One region of the Pseudomonas sp. zfem002 genome, then DNA from elsewhere that is predicted to be linked to it. Evidence: riboswitches for the same ligand, from Rfam matches in the RefSeq annotation. Region 1 holds a riboswitch; the other holds the start of a gene.
What was found. Region 1 has a riboswitch for cobalamin ahead of RTI28_RS02270 (TonB-dependent receptor). Riboswitches for the same ligand answer to the same signal wherever they lie in the genome.

Region 1 (7,903 bases):
CCATTGATCAGGTCGGCGTAGTTCTGGTCCTGGGCCTGGTAGGCCTTCACTTCGGCCCCCAGCGGCGCCAGCTTGGCGCGGGCGTAGGCTTCCTGCAGCGAGCCCTGCAGCACGCCGACCTTCTTGCCCTTGAGGGATTCCGGGGTTTCGCCGAAATCGGCGCCCTTGCGCACGATCACCGAGGTCGGGCTGAGGAACAGGCGGTCACTGAAGTCGATCTGCTTCAGGCGTGCCGGGGTGACCGCCATGGACGACATGATGGCGTCGAACTTGCGTGCGCGCAGGGCCGGGATCATGCCGTCGAATTCGTTGTGGACCCAGGTGCATTTGACTTCCAGCTTGGCGCAGATCGCATTGCCCAGTTCGATGTCGAAGCCCTGCAGGCTGCCGTCGGCGGCGACGGATTCGAAGGGTGGGTATTCGGGGAAGACGCCAAAGCGGATTTCTTTCCAGTCCTGGGCCTGGGCCGCGCTGGCGCAGAGTGGCAGGAGCAGGACGCCGAGAAGTTTTCGCAGTGAAGTCATAGAGGTGGTCCCTGTGTTTTGTAGTTGATGTAGGGCAGTGAAACGCTTCGTAGGCCTGGGCCTCGTGGTCTTGTAATGACTGTTCGGTCGGGGCTCAGGATGCGCGATGACAGCGGATTTTTTGTGTCGTTCGGGCCGGTGCCGACCACCGGAATATGCTGTTAGTGCTGCATCGGCAGCCGATTCGGCTGGGGCACCTCCTGTTTTGGCTTTGCGACAGCGGTTTCCGATCCGCCGCGGGCCTGCCGCGGCGGATTCGGCTGGGTCAGGCGCGCTTTTTCTGCACCGCGGCCACCGCGGGCTGAAGCAGGGCGTAGAGGTCTTTCGGGTCGCGCAGGTCCGGTACCAGCTCGATCTCGCTGCCGACCTCCAGGGCCCTGGCCACATCCAGCACGTAGCGCAGCGCCGAGTAGTCCTCGATGGCGAAGCCGACGGAGTCGAACAGGGTGACCTGGTCGGGGGCCTGGCGACCCTCGATCTCGCCGTTCACCAGCTGCCAGAACTCGGTCACCGGCGAGTCGGCCGGCATCTGCTGGATCTCGCCTTCGATGCGGCTCTGCGGTTCGTATTCGACGATCACCCGGGCGCGCTCGACGATGTCGCGGTGCAGCTCGGTCTTGCCCGGGCAGTCGCCGCCGACGGCGTTGAGGTGCATGCCCGGCTCGATCATCTCCGGGGTGAGGATGGTCGCGCAGGCCTTGTCGGCGGTGACCGTGGTGACGATATCGGCGCCGCGCACCGCGTCCGCCACCGAGGCCGCCTTGACCAGGCGGATGCCCGGGTAGGCGGCGAGGTTGGCGGCGAGCTTGTCGGTGGCCTGCGGGTCGAGGTCGTACAGGCGGATCTCGTCGATACCCAGCAGGGCATGGAAGGCGATGGCCTGGAACTCGCTCTGCGAGCCGTTGCCGATCAGCGCCATGCTGCGGCTGTCCGGGCGGGCCAGGTAGCGTGCGGCCAGGGCCGAGGTCGCGGCGGTGCGGATCGCCGTGGTCAGGGTCATTTCGCTGAGCAGCAGCGGCTTGCCGGTATCGACATCGCCGAGGGCGCCGAAGGCCATCACCGTGAGCATGCCGTGGCGGGTGTTCTTCGGATGGCCGTTGACGTACTTGAAGGCGTACAGGTTGGCGTCGGAGGCCGGCATCAGCTCGATCACGCCGTCCGGCGAGTGGTTGGCCACCCGCGCGCATTTTTCGAAGTCGTGCCAGCGCAGGTAGTCCTGGCGGATGTACTCGGCCATTTCCTCGAGGCAAGTGGTCAGGCCCTGGCGGGCAACCAGGTGGCTGAGATCGGTCACGTCGATATAGCGGGTCATGATGGCGTCCTTCTGCTAGGCGGTTTCAGTTGCGAACGGGCAGGTGCACTTCGGCGAGCATGCAGCGCGCGCTGCCTCCACCGATGCGTTCGATATGGTCGATGTTCACCACCACCGGGTGGCTGTGGCGTTCGGCCTGGCGGCGTTGCGCCGGGCTCAGCGAATTCCAGGCGCTGCGCGACATCACCAGCAGCGGCTGGCCTTGTTTGTCGTGCACTTCGAGCATGTTGCCGGCGAAGCCTTCGAGCTGGTCGAAGTCCAGGGCCAGGATGTCCTTGCCGGTGTCGCGCAGGCTGCGTTCGAGACCATGGCGTTCATCGGCGTCGGGCAGGGCGTCGAGGCAGACCACGGCGAGCTGGCGGCCGACGCTCATCATCACGTTGCTGTGGTAGATCGGCGCCTGGTGGCGGTCGACCGCGTGGAACACGCAGAGCCGGTAGTCCAGGCGTTCGGCGAACTGGCGCAGCGCTTCGGCGTGGGTGCGCCCGGAGTGGCAGGCGTAGCTGATACGGTGCTCACGATCGAGGACCATGCTGCCGGTGCCTTCGAGGAAGATGTCCTGCTGCTCCAGCGGGCTGAGGTCGATGGTGCTGTGCACGGCGAAGCGTTCGTCGAGCACCCGCAGTACGCCCTTGTCGCGTTCCAGGCGGCGGTTGCGGCCTTCCATGGGATACAGCACCAGGCTGCCGTCGGCGTGGCTGCTCCACCAGTTGTTGGGGAAGATCGAGTCCGGGGTGTGCGGTGCCGGGGTGTCCTGCACCACCAGCACCTCCACGCCATGCTGGCGCAGGGTATCGACGTAGCCGTCGAATTCTTCCAGCGCTTTGCGCTGTGCCGCCTCGGCGTCCAGCACGGGCTTCTGGAAACGGTTGTTGAGGGCGGTGTCCGGGTTGAAGGCGAACCGCGCCGGGCGGATCATCAGGACCGTATTTGTTGTTTGCATCGGGGCACGCATCCGGGGGTTGGCGATGCGTCCATTGTCCTCCCGATGCCGCCGCAATCCCGGCTGAAGCGCGTCGGGCGCCCAGCCGGGAAAGCTGAAACCGGCGGTTTCGCAGCCGAATCGGCTGCCGCCCTTCAGTCGCGGATCTTCGCCAGTTCCCGCGCCAGGTACAGCGCGGTGCGGGCGCTGTGTTCACCGGCGAGCAGATGGGTGAAGGGCACATCGATCATGCGGTTCTCGCGCACCGCGCGCAGATGCGAGAGGGCCGGATGTCGGCGCAGGTAGTCGCGCTTGGCACTGGCCCGGGACCACACGGCGTCGGCCAGCAGGAGCACGTCCGGGTCGTGCTGCAGCAGGCTTTCCGCGTCCACGGTGACCCGGTGCAGGTCGATGTCGGCGAAGATGTTGCGCCCGCCGGCCACGGCGATCAGCTCGCTGACGAAGCCGCGCCGACCCTCGCTGTCGAGACCGCGGGTTTCGCTGTCGAGGTAGAAGACGGCCAGCGGCGGGTGCCCGGCGGCGATCGCGCGGGCTTTGTGCAGGTCGTCGCGCTGGCGGCTGATCAGTTCTTCCGCGCGGGCCGAGCGACCAAGTACCTGGCCGAGGCTGCGCAGGTCGTGTTCGGTGGCGGCGAAGCCGGACGCCGGTGGCGTGGCGCAGGCGTTTTCCAGCAGATAGCTGGCGATGCCCAGGCGAGCCAGGTCGTTGCGCGAGCCGACGCCATCGCGAAAGGCGCTGGCGAAGCCGCCGACCACCAGGTCGAAGCGCCCGGCGTAGAAGACTTCCTGGGACGGGTATTGGCGCGACAGCAGCGGCACGCCGCGGTAGCGGTTTTCCTTCAGGGCGCCGGCGTCGTCATCTATATAGCTGACCGCGGCCAGCGCGGGTCCTGCATCCAGTGCCAGCAACAGGTCGGCGGCGTGCTGGTTGAGGGCGAGAATGCGTTGTGGCGGCGTGTGCGTGAGCACCCGGGTTTCGCCGCAGTTGCGGTAGTCGAGGGCGTGGGCGCTGCCCAGACCCAGCAGCAACAGCCAGGCCAGGTGTTTCATTGCGCGTCTCCCTTGAGCAGCAGGTCGCGCACGGGCTGGCCGTCGACCAGGTGTTCGCGGACCAGGCGCCGGGCGTCGTCATGGCTGGCGATGCGGTACCAGCAACGGTCCGGGTAGACCGTCGCCACCGGCCCGAGGTTGCACGGGAACTGGCAATGGGTGCGGGTCAGCAGCACGCCGTCGGCGGTTTCCATGCGCTGTGCGGCGAGCAGCTCGTTGCGCACCGTCTTCCAGACTTTCAGTGCACCGCGCAGGGTGCAGCGCGGGCCGGTGCAGAGCATGACGTGGCGGGCATGGTCGGGGATGTGCGACCACTCCGGGTTGCTGGGGATGTCCTTTTCTTGCATGCGAGGGTCCTTGGCGAGAAGGGGCCGGTTGCCGGGGGCTGCTTTGCAGCCCTTCGCGACGGTTCGGCGCTCCGACAAGCTCGCTCCCACGGGAGGAGTGTGTCGCTACATTCTTGTGGGAGCGAGCTTGCTCGCGAAGGGCCGCAAAGCGGCCCCGGGCGCTTGGCATCAGAAGCTGTAGGTGTAGCGCGCCTCGGCGGTGAACGGCCGGCCCAGGTTGCTCACCCGGCGCGATCCGCTGTCCATGCTGGTGGTGTAGTCGCGGTCCAGCAGGTTCTCCAGCAACAGGCTCAGGCGGTGCTGGCGCTGGTTGTCGAGGTAGCGGTAGGCATCGGCGTCGACCACGCTGTAGTGGCCGTAGTCGATATCCCGCGGACTGATCACGCTGCCGATGTAGCGCACCGCCGCGCCGGCACCCCACATGCGGTCGGCGGACTCGTAGCCGACCCGGCTGCGGGCGAAGAAGTGCGGGATGTTGTTGATGGTCGCGCCCTTGCGCGATTCGCTCAGGTTGCGGGTCATGTCCGCCTGCAGTTGCCAGCGGTCGCTGAGCTGCACCTGGCCATCGAGCTCGAAGCCGCGCACGGTGATCTCGCCGTCGCCGTTGACCCACTGGCTGTCGACGATGGTGATCAGGTCCTCGATGCGCCGGTGGAACAGCGTGCCGCTGACGCTGTAGGGCTGGCCCTGGAGCAGATTGCTGTAGTCCAGGCCCAGTTCGGCATTGCGGCTTTTCTCGGCCTTGAGGTTGGGGTTGCCCATCTCGTCGCCCGGCTCGTTGACGTACAGCTGCTCGGCGTTCGGCAACTTGTAGGCCGAACCGAACTGACCGCGCAGCTTGAGGTTGTCGGTGAGGTCGTAGAGCGAGGTGAACATGCCCACGGTGGCGCTGTCGCCGCCGCTCAGATGCTCGCGGCGCACGCCGATGCTCGGGTGCCAGTCGGGCAGGGCGGCGATTTCCGGGCGCAGTTGCACATACAGGGCGTGGGCCTCGGCCTGGTTCTGGTCGATCTTCAGCACATCGTCCTTGCCCTTGTAGAACTGGTTGTCGCTGCCGAACACCAGGATGTGGCCACCGGGCAGCAGCGCCGTGCCCTCGGCCTGCACGCCCCAGTCGCTGAAGCCCCAGTAGTCGTTGTGGTTGAGCACCCGCGGGCTGCCGTCGACATTGTTGTAGACGCGGTTGTAGCGGGTGTCCCAGTCGTTCATGTGGCCCTTGACGAAGTAGCTGAAGTCTTCGTTCAGGTGCTGCTGGAAGGTCGCCGTGGCGATCTGCTGGACGCGGTCGTTGGTGGTGTTGCGGTTGGCGTCGGGGCGCAGGAAGTCGAGGCTGGCGGCGCTGTACTGGTAGAACAGTTCCAGGCGGCTGTCGTCGCCGAAGCTCTGCGCGGCCTTGGCGCCGAAGGTGTTGACCTCGTAGCCGCGTTTCCTGTCGCTGACCGTCCGGGTGATGTCGCTGCTGTGGTAGGGCTGGTAGCCCTCGGAAATGTTGTGGCTGACATAGGCCAGCAGGCCGAGATCGCCCCAGCCGTTGCTGAAGATGCGCTCGATGCGCGCATCGCCGTTGCGCCCGGCGAAGCTGTCGACGCCCAGGTTGACCTGGCCGGAGGCCGCGCGGGACTGGGCGTTGCGGGTGACGATATTGATCACGCCGGAGACCGCCTGGGTACCGAACAGCAGGCTCTGGCCACCCTTGAGCACTTCGATGCGTTCGATCGCCGCGGCGGGCAGGGTGTCGATGTAGATCCCGCCGTAGAGGCGGTTGTTCAGGCGCACGCCGTCGAGGAGGATCAGCGTGTCGTCGTTGCGCCCGCCCAGCAGCGAGTAGGTGCCGTAGTCGAACGGGCCCTGCTTGGGCGCGACGTACAGGCCGGGGACGAACATCTGCAGGACGCGGGTGATATCGGCGCTGGGGCCGGCGCGTTCGATCTGCGCGCGTTCCACCACTTCGACCTTGCTGCCGTAGCGGGCCATCTGCGCGATGGTGGTGGATTCCACCGGGGGTGCCGAAACGATCTGCTGGTCCAGGGTCAGCGCCGCCGCGAGTGCGGCTTCGTTGCAGCCCAGAAGGCAGCCAATCAGCGAGAGATTACGTGTATTCATCGACTTCTCGAAAAGGAACTTTCGGGAAGCGCACAGGAGGGTACTGGCGAACGCGCGCCAGATTACCGGCTCGTGCCCGCCCACCGCAGGTTTGCCAAATGACTGATGAGTCCTTTCTCAGTCGCGATGTTTGCAGGCCGGTCTCCGGGCTTGCGAGGCTGGACGCATTCGCCTTCCCGTGCTTGCGCACAGTGGCCTTGTGAATGTGTCACTCGCTTACCGTTGCGGGGGCAGCGCCGGACTGGTCGTGAAGGACGCACCGGCTTCCCGTTTCACCTGCCGCGCGGCGGCGGCAGACACCTGAAAACGGGCGGCATCTGACCATCGGGATGACCGTTCGTCAACCTGGGTGGGGAAAATCGCTGGGTCGCGGGCAAAAAAAACGGCACCGCGAAGGGTGCCGTCGTCGTCGCGCCGCAGGCTTACTTGTGCAGCTCTTCCGCGGCGTACAGGGTGTTCTCCAGCAGGCAGGCGCGGGTCATCGGGCCGACGCCGCCCGGTACCGGGGTGATCCAGCCGGCGCGGGGCAGGGCGGTATCGTAGACCACGTCGCCGACCAGCTTGCCGTCTTCCTGGCGGTTGATGCCGACGTCGATGACGATCGCGCCTTCCTTGATCCACTCACCCTTGACCAGCCCTGGCTTGCCGGCGGCGACTACCACCAGGTCGGCGCGGCTGACGTGGCCGGCGAGGTCCTTGGTGAAACGGTGGGTGACGGTCACGGTGCAGCCAGCCAGCAGCAGTTCCATGGCCATGGGGCGACCGACGATGTTGGAAGCACCGACGACCACGGCATTCATGCCGTAGAGATCCTGGCCGGTGCTCTGCAGCAGGGTCATGATGCCTTTCGGTGTGCACGGGCGCAGCAGCGGGATGCGCTGGGCCAGGCGGCCGATGTTGTACGGGTGGAACCCGTCGACGTCCTTGTCCGGGCGAATGCGCTCGAGCAGCAGGGAGGCGTCGAGGTGGGCCGGCAGCGGCAGCTGCAGGAGGATACCGTCGATGTTCGCGTCATCGTTGAGGCGATCGATCAGGTCGGTCAGTTCCTGCTGGCGGGTAGTGCTCGGCAGGTCGAAGGCCTGCGAGATGAAGCCGACTTCCTCGCAGTCCTTGCGCTTGTGCGATACGTACACTTGGGAGGCGGGGTCGTTGCCAACCAGGATCACCGCCAGGCCCGGGGTCCGCAGACCTTGCTGGCGACGTTCAACGACACGTTGGGCGATCTGCTGGCGCAGGCTGGCGGCGATCGCCTTGCCGTCGATAAGTTGTGCAGTCATGACGGGTGATTAACCATCGAGAGAAAAAAAGAGCGCGCATTCTCTCATGAGCAGGCCGAAGGGCAAAGGCGCTTGGTCCGGCAATTGCCCTAAGCCCTTCAATAAAATGAATTTTTTTGAGAAACATATTGACGATGTGACAGGCGGTCTATAAGATGCGCCTCACTTGTCGGGCAGGGCCTAGCACTGGTTAGCAAGGTCGGGCAAAATGAGCGGATTTTGGCTTGTTTGGTACGGCTAAACGTTAATTTGTAATCGCAAGCGAAAGCAGATTAAATATGCGCCCGTAGCTCAGCTGGATAGAGCATCCGCCTTCTAAGCGGATGGTCGCAGGTTCGAGTCCTGCCG
Region 2 (7,903 bases), on a different contig from region 1:
GCCGCAGTCGAGGTCGGCCAGGCGCTGGGGACGCGGTCCCGGCCACGGCTCGCCGAGCTCGCAGTCGAGCGGGTCGAAGCCCAGCCCCAGGGCCCGGGCCAGCGCACGCGGCAGGCTGGCGTTGGCGCCCCGGCCATCGCCCCGGGCGACGCGCAGCAAGGCGGCCAGGGTGTCGATGCGCAGGCGTCCGCCCGGCGACTCGCCGAACACATGCAGGCCGTCGCGGATCTGCGATTCCTTGAGGTCGCACAGGTAGGTATCCAGGCGCGGCAGCCAGACCCCGGCGTCATCCAGCGCACCCTCCAGCTGCAGTTCGCGGTCGATATGGTGGTCGCGCACCAGTTGCAGGATCTCCTTCTGCAACTCCACGGCGCGCCGCGGGTCGAGCAGTTGCGCTTCGTAGTACTCGTCGGCCAGGCGCTCCAGGTTGCGCAGCGGGCCATAGGTTTCGGCGCGGGTCAGCGGCGGCATCAGGTGGTCGATGATCACCGCCTGGGTGCGGCGCTTGGCCTGGGCGCCCTCGCCCGGGTCGTTGACGATGAACGGGTAGATGTTCGGCAGCGGCCCGAGCAGCGCATCCGGCCAGCACTGCGCCGACAGGCCGACGCCCTTGCCCGGCAGCCATTCGAGGTTGCCGTGCTTGCCGACATGGATCAGCGCGTCGGCGGCCAGGCCATGGCGCAGCCAGAAATAGAAAGCCAGGTAGCCGTGGGGCGGGACCAGGTCGGGGTCGTGGTACACCGCGCTCTGGTCCAGCTGGTAACCCCGCGCCGGCTGGATGCCGACGAAGGTCAGGCCCAGGCGCAGGCCGGCGACCATCATCCGCCCGCCGCGGAACATCGGGTCCTGCTGCGGCTCGCCCCAGCGCTCGCGCACCGCCCGCTGGTTGGCTTCGGGCAGGCGCGCAAAGGCCGCCAGGTAGTCGTCCAGCGCCATGCTCTGCGCGCAGGGGCGCTGGTCGAGGCTGTCGAGATCGTTGCTGACGCCACCGAGCAGGTCGTGGATCAGTTGTGTGCCGCTGTCCGGCAGCTCGGCCACGGGGTAACCCTGCTCGCGCAAGGCACGCAGGATATTCAGCGCCGCCGCCGGGGTGTCGAGACCGACGCCATTGCCGATGCGGCCATCGCGGGTCGGGTAGTTGGCCAGCACCAGGGCCACGCGCTTCTGCGCATTGGGCAGGCGCGCCAGTTCGCACCAGCGCCGCGCCAGCTCGGCGACGAAGTCCATGCGCTCGACCTGCGGCCGGTAGCAGACCACGTCGGACTGGCTGCGCTCGCTGCGCCAGGCCAGGTCCTTGAAGCTGATCGGCCGGGTGATGATGCGCCCGTCCAGTTCCGGCAAGGCGATGTGCATGGCCAGGTCACGGGCCCCGAGGCCCTGCTCGCTGGCCTGCCAGCCGGGCTCGTTGTCTTGCGCGCAGATCGCCTGCAGCACCGGGATGTCGCGGCGGAACGGGCGCAGATGAGGTTGCTCGGGGCTGGACTGGGCGAAGCCGGTGGTGTTGATGATCAGCGCCGCGTCGGTTTCGTCCAGCCAGTCCTCGACCTGGGCCAGGCAGCCGGCCTCCTTGAGGCTGGCGACGGCGATCGGCAACGGATTGAGCCCGGCGCCGGCCAGGCGCTCGCAGAACACATCGATGAACGCGGTATTCGCTGCCTGCAGGTGCGAGCGGTAGAACAGCACCGGCACCACCGCTTGCGCGGGCTGCCAGTCGGCGCGCCAGTGGGCCAGTTCGGCCTCGGCCTGGCGCGGGTGATACAGGCTGGTACGCGGCAGTTGCCGTGGCTCGTCCCAGGGATAATCGCGCCCCAGCCAGAGACTGGCCAGGCAGTTGAACAGGTTCAGGGCGTTGGCCTTGCCCCCCTGGCGCAGGAAGTGCCAGAGACGCTCGGCCGTTGCGTCGGTGACGCTGCCCAGGCGGGTCAGTTCCGGGTCCGGACGGTCATCGCCCGGGACCAGGATCAGCTGCACGCCACGGGCAGCCAGCTCCACCAGTTGCTCGACGCCATAGCGCCAGTAACCGATGCCGCCGTGCAGCGACACCAGGATCACCTTGGCATGGCGCAGCACCTCATCGACATACAGGTCCACCGACGCATGGTTCTGCACCTGCATCGGGTTGGCCAGGCGCAGGCTGGGGTAGTCGGGCGGCAGGTCGCGGGCGGTTTCCGCCAGCAGCGCCAGGTGCGAGTCGCCGCTGCAGAGGATCACCAACTCGGCCGGGGTCTGGCCGAGGTCGGCAATGCTGTCGTCCGGCACGAAGCCGCCGGGCTGGGTCCGCAGCAGGTGCATGGATCAGGCGCCCAGGGCCGCGCGCAGACGGGCTTCCAGGGCCGCGGCATCGAGTTCCTGGCCGATCAGCACCAGGCGGGTGATGCGCGCTTCGTCACTGCGCCAGGCACGATCGAAGTGCTTGTCGAAACGGCTGCCCACGCCCTGGATCAACAGGCGCATCGGCTTGCCGGGGATCGCCGCGAAGCCCTTGATGCGCAGGATGCCGGTGTCGGCCACCAGTTGGGTCAGGGCATCGAGCAGCAGGCTTTCGTCGGCTTCGGGCAGGTCGAGGGAGATGGAGTCGAAGGCGTCGTGATCATGGTCGTCGTGATCGTCGTCGCCGTCATGGTGCGAATCGTGGTGGGTGCGCCGGCCATCGATATGCGCTTCCGCCTCGGCCCCCAGGCCCAGCAGCACTTCCAGCGGCAGCACGCCCTTGCTGGCCTCGATCACCTTCACCGCCGGCGGCAGTTCTTCCTGCACTTCGGCGCGCACCGCGGCCAGGGCTTCAGGGGCGATCAGGTCGGCCTTGTTGAGGACCACCAGGTCGGCGCTGGCCAACTGGTCGGCGAACAGCTCATGCAGTGGCGATTCGTGGTCCAGGTTCGGGTCCAGCTTGCGCTGGGCGTCCACCTGCTCGGGGAAGGCGGCGAAGGTGCCGGCGGCCACGGCCGGGCTGTCGACCACGGTAATCACCGCGTCGACGGTGCAGGCGTTGCGGATTTCCGGCCACTGGAAGGCCTGCACCAGCGGTTTCGGCAAGGCCAGGCCGCTGGTTTCGATGAGGATCTGGTCGAGGTCGCCACGGCGCGCCACCAGCTCGCGCATCACCGGGAAGAACTCTTCCTGCACGGTGCAGCACAGGCAGCCGTTGGCCAGTTCGTAGACGCGGCCGTTGGCCTCTTCCTCGGTGCAGCCGATGCTGCATTGCTTGAGGATCTCGCCGTCGATGCCCAGCTCGCCGAATTCGTTGACGATCACCGCGATGCGCCGGCCATTGGCGTTGTCCAGCATGTGCCGCAGCAGCGTGGTTTTGCCCGAGCCGAGAAAGCCGGTGACGATGGTGACGGGGAGTTTGGCCAGTGTTTTCATGTCGGATGCCCTTGGCAGGATGGCGGGCATGCGGGACGGGAGCCGGGTGCCTGACACCCGGGCGCGTTCGCCACCGGATCACCCCGCCCGGTTGTATGTGGAAACTGTCCGAGGCAGGTCTCCTGGCTCGCGCTGTGCCCGAAGGGCGGCTTCGACGCCTTCCCGCCTCGGTTGTCGGCAGTGGCAATGGTCGATGGATCAGCACTTACAGTTGCGGGGGCAGCCGCGGAATGGCCTTTGGCAAAGCGCACCGCGTTCCCGTCTTAGCTCCGGCCAGCGCCGGAGAACCTCGAAGCGGCAAGGCTACGCAGTGCTCCGGAGCCGGTCAACCGCTGTATTGACGGATGTCAACGCGCGTGATTTCCTAACGCGATTCGTTTGGGTGCCTTTTTTATTACAAGGTGAAACGGGAAACCGGTGCGTCGCAGCCTCCACAGGGTGTCGACAAGGCCGGTGCTGCCCCCGCAACGGTAAGCGAGAAAAGCGTCTTGACCACTGTGCCAGCCGTACGGCATGGGAAGGTGACGCTCCCCGGCTGAAGTCCGCTTCCGCCCTCGCCAGCCCGGAGACCGGCCCAACGCAGACTTTGACACAACCCGCGGTGGGCGGGCGCTGTTGCACCCCCTGGGCGACTCCGCGCAGGGGTTTCGCGCGCTTGCCTGTTGCCGACAACACCCAGAGGAAAGCGCCATGCCCGTCTCCACCACCGCCCGTCACGCCGTCGCCACACCGACGACCCTCAGCCAGCGCATCGTCGCCGCCGTCAGCGCCTCGGTGCTGGGCCTGTGCCTGGTCTATTTCGCCGGGTTCTCGCACATCGAAGCGGTCCACAACGCCGCCCACGATACCCGCCACAGCGCCGCTTTCCCTTGCCACTGAGGCCCGACCGCATGTTCACTCGCATCGCCCGCACCGCCGGTTTCACCGGCCTGCTCGCCGCCCTGCTGCTGACCCTGCTGCAGAGCTTCTGGGTCGCACCGCTGATTCTCCAGGCGGAGACCTACGAGAACGCGGCGCCGGCCGCCGCCCAGGAACACCAGCACGCCGACGCCGCCGCGGCTGCCGACGGTCATCACCATGACGAAGAAGCCTGGTCGCCGGAAGATGGCTGGCAGCGCGTGCTGTCCACCACCGGCGGCAACCTGGTGGTCGCGGTCGGCTTCGCTCTGCTGCTGGTCGCCATGTACACCCTGCGCACCCCCGCCAGCATTGGCGCCGGCGCCCTCTGGGGCCTGGGCGGCTTCGCCGTGTTCTGCCTGGCGCCGAACCTCGGCCTGCCACCGGAGCTGCCGGGCACCGCCGCCGCCGACCTGGCCCAGCGCCAGTTCTGGTGGGTCGGTACCGCCGCGGCCACCGCGGTGGGCCTGGCGCTGATCGCCTTCGCCGGCAACTGGGTCCTGAAAGCCGCAGGCCTGGTGCTGCTGGTGATCCCCCACGTGATCGGCGCGCCGCAGCCGGAAGTCCACGAAAGCCTGGCGCCGGAAGCCCTGGAAACGCAGTTCATCATCGCCTCGCTGCTGACCAATGCCGGCTTCTGGCTGGCCCTGGGCCTGCTCAGCGCCTGGCTGTACCGGCGTCAGGCGGCCTGATGCCCTTCCCGCCCGGCGTCATCCCGCTGTACGCCGGGCTGGGCTGTCGCCGTGGCATCCCGGCCAGTGACCTGGCCGGTCTGCTGCGCGACGTGCTGCAGGCCCATGACCTGCCGCGCGCCGCACTGGCCGGACTGGCCAGCATCGATCTCAAGCGCGGCGAGCCCGGCCTGCTGCAATTGGCCGAAGAGCTTGTCCTGCCCCTGCACTTCTACAGCGCCGCGCACCTCGCCGCATTCACCCCGCGCCTGAGCCATCGTTCGGCCACGGCCTTTCGCCACAGCGGCTGCTATGGCGTCGCGGAAAGCACTGCCCTGGCCCTGGCCGAGCAACTTGGCGGCGCCCCGGCGCAACTGCGGGTCGAACGTCACGTGCAGGGCGACATGACCCTGGCATTGGCCTGGATACCCGCTTCTGGCGGATAATCCGCCGCCTTCCGTTCAGAGACTGCGCAATGACCGTCTATTTCATCGGTGCCGGCCCCGGCGATCCGGAGCTGATCACCGTCAAGGGCCAGCGCCTGATCCGCCAGTGCCCGGTGATCATCTACGCGGGTTCCCTGGTGCCCGCCGCGGTGCTCGAAGGGCACAGCGCCGCCAGCGTGATCAACAGTGCCGAACTGCACCTGGAGCAGATCATCGAGGCGATCCGCACGGCCCACGCGCAAGGCCACAACGTGGCCCGCGTGCACAGTGGCGACCCGAGCCTGTATGGCGCCATCGGCGAGCAGATCCGCCATCTGCGCGAGCTGGGCATTCCCTACGAGATCGTCCCCGGGGTCACCGCCACCGCGGCCAGCGCCGCCCTGCTGGGCTGCGAACTGACCCTGCCGGACATCGCCCAGAGCGTGATTCTCACCCGCTTCGCCGACACCTCGCCGATGCCGGAAGGTGAAGCGCTGGCCAGCCTGGCCAGCCACAAGACCACCCTGGCGATTCACCTCGGCGTGCGTCACCTGGCCAGAATCGTCGAGGAACTGCGCCCGCATTACGGTGGCGACTGCCCCATCGCCGTGGTCCACCGCGCCACCTGGCCGGACCAGGACTGGGTGCTGGGCACACTGGACGATATCGTCGAACTGAGCGCGGCCAAGGGTTTCCGGCGCACCGCGCTGATCCTCGTGGGACGGGTGCTGGCCAGCGATACGTTCAGCGAGTCGGCGCTCTATCGCGCAGGGCATGCGCACCTGTACCGCCCCTGAAACATATTGCATTGCCCTTGGGGCGCCTGCACATTAGCGCGACGACCACCCTTGAAAGGACCGCCCCGATGCTGGAACTTCGCCCCTGTTGCGAATGCTGTGCCACGCCACTGCCCGGCGACAGCCGCGACGCGATGATCTGTTCATTCGAATGCACCTACTGCCGCAACTGCGCCGAACACACCCTCAAGGGCCAATGCCCGAACTGCGGCGGTGAACTGCAGCCACGCCCGACGCGGGTGGGCGAGAAACTGGCGAAGAACCCGGCGACGACCCAGCGCACGGTGAAGGCCGAGGGCTGTCCGGTGCATTGAGCTCCGGCGTTCCTTATTGATCCAGCGGGGCCGGCGTGGGAGCGGATTTATCCGCGATTGGGCGCGAAGCGGCCATAAAACCTGTATTGGGGGGTGTCAGAAGAACCCAGGATTCAGGATTTACGACGGCTGCGCCGCCGATCGCGGATCAATCCGCTCCTACACCAATCCCACAAGTGGCGCGGCGCACGACTCATCCTGTACAGGGCATCCATGCCCACCATCCCGAATCCCGAGATTCAATGCGCCTGCATCTTGCTCTTGATGAACCCCGCCACCCAGGTCAGCACCGCGCCGCCGGCGCCGCCGCCGATCACGCTGCTGATGATCGCTGGAAGATCCAGGGAACCCTCGGCCCCGGCCTGAGCCAGGGATTGATCGCCGGTGAGCGTGGCCAGGATCTGCCCCACCACCACACCGCCCACACCGCCAAGAATGGAATTGAGCAGCGGCCCGAGGCCGTGCTTGGTCATACCTGCCGCATTGCCGCCTACCACACCACTGATGACCTGCACGGCCAGACTGATGATATCCATCGCAAATGCCCTCTGTAGCGCCTGAAATGACGACTCGCGTGCGGGCTACTACGGATACGGCACTACCACCGGGCATTGGAGACGTCGTGGTCCGACCAACGACGGCAAGCTGTTGCGGATATCCGACAGTATATGTAGGACTTTTCAGTTACGCGAATGACGTGCCACGGCTCAGGGCCTGACGTTCTTCAACTCGTTGAGCAAGCCCAGCAGCGCCTGCAGTTTCTCGTCGCCGAACTGTTCGAGGATGCGCTGGTAGTTGCGCTCCATGTCCTCGCTCATGTCGACGAAGCACTGCTGGCCCTGCTCGGTGAGGCCGACGAAGACCCGCCGCTGGTCCTGCGAGGACTTCTTGCGACGCACCAGGCCATCGCGCTCCAGGCGGCTGAGCACGCCGGTCATGCTGGGCTTGAGGATGCACGCCTGCTCGGCGAGCTGATGGCTTTCCAGCTCGCCCTGCTGGCGCAGGATGCGAATCACCCGCCACTGCTGTTCGGTCAGGCCGTGTTCGTTGAGGGAGGGACGGAAGAAGGCCATGGTGGCCTCGCGGGCTTGCAACAGGGTCAGGGTCAGGGAAGGTCTTGGAATGGGCATGATCAGGCTGTTGTCGACGGTGATTGCGCAGCTTAAGAGCGGGGCTTTCGTGTCGCAAGGGCCATCATGGGCATGGTTTCCCGATCGTCAAATATATTGAACTGAAGCGCCAGGTAAAAATCACATTTCTGCTTGGTAAATCAGCCAGTTAAACGATAAATCCAAGGTTTAACGTTAAAAAATACGGACACAAACAGCTTATTCCGCTTGATATATTTAACGGCTCTGGCAAGCTATGGGCAGGTTTCGACCGGGAATCGACGTTCGCGTGCAACCCGGCAGTGCTCGAAACCTCAGGCAGTA

Region 2: another riboswitch for cobalamin. It lies ahead of RTI28_RS23430 (CbtB domain-containing protein); the one in region 1 lies ahead of RTI28_RS02270 (TonB-dependent receptor).

What each region holds. Positions count from the first base shown of each region.
Region 1 is NZ_JAVYJH010000001.1:508,539-516,441, forward strand. It holds gene RTI28_RS02245 (ABC transporter substrate-binding protein) at 1-524, opposite strand, end outside; gene RTI28_RS02250 (ornithine cyclodeaminase) at 790-1,836, opposite strand; gene ctlX (citrulline utilization hydrolase CtlX) at 1,862-2,779, opposite strand; gene RTI28_RS02260 (ABC transporter substrate-binding protein) at 2,914-3,828, opposite strand; gene RTI28_RS02265 ((2Fe-2S) ferredoxin domain-containing protein) at 3,825-4,175, opposite strand; gene RTI28_RS02270 (TonB-dependent receptor) at 4,344-6,278, opposite strand; cobalamin riboswitch at 6,396-6,597, opposite strand; gene folD (bifunctional methylenetetrahydrofolate dehydrogenase/methenyltetrahydrofolate cyclohydrolase FolD) at 6,701-7,555, opposite strand; tRNA gene RTI28_RS02280 (tRNA-Arg) at 7,836-7,903, shown strand, end outside.
Region 2 is NZ_JAVYJH010000023.1:111,510-119,412, forward strand. It holds gene cobN (cobaltochelatase subunit CobN) at 1-2,292, opposite strand, end outside; gene cobW (cobalamin biosynthesis protein CobW) at 2,296-3,366, opposite strand; cobalamin riboswitch at 3,461-3,673, opposite strand; cobalamin riboswitch at 3,730-3,959, shown strand; gene RTI28_RS23430 (CbtB domain-containing protein) at 4,057-4,245, shown strand; gene RTI28_RS23435 (CbtA family protein) at 4,257-4,955, shown strand; gene RTI28_RS23440 (cobalamin biosynthesis protein) at 4,955-5,380, shown strand; gene cobM (precorrin-4 C(11)-methyltransferase) at 5,410-6,156, shown strand; gene RTI28_RS23450 (DUF1272 domain-containing protein) at 6,225-6,470, shown strand; gene RTI28_RS23455 (hypothetical protein) at 6,710-7,006, opposite strand; gene hpaR (homoprotocatechuate degradation operon regulator HpaR) at 7,178-7,600, opposite strand.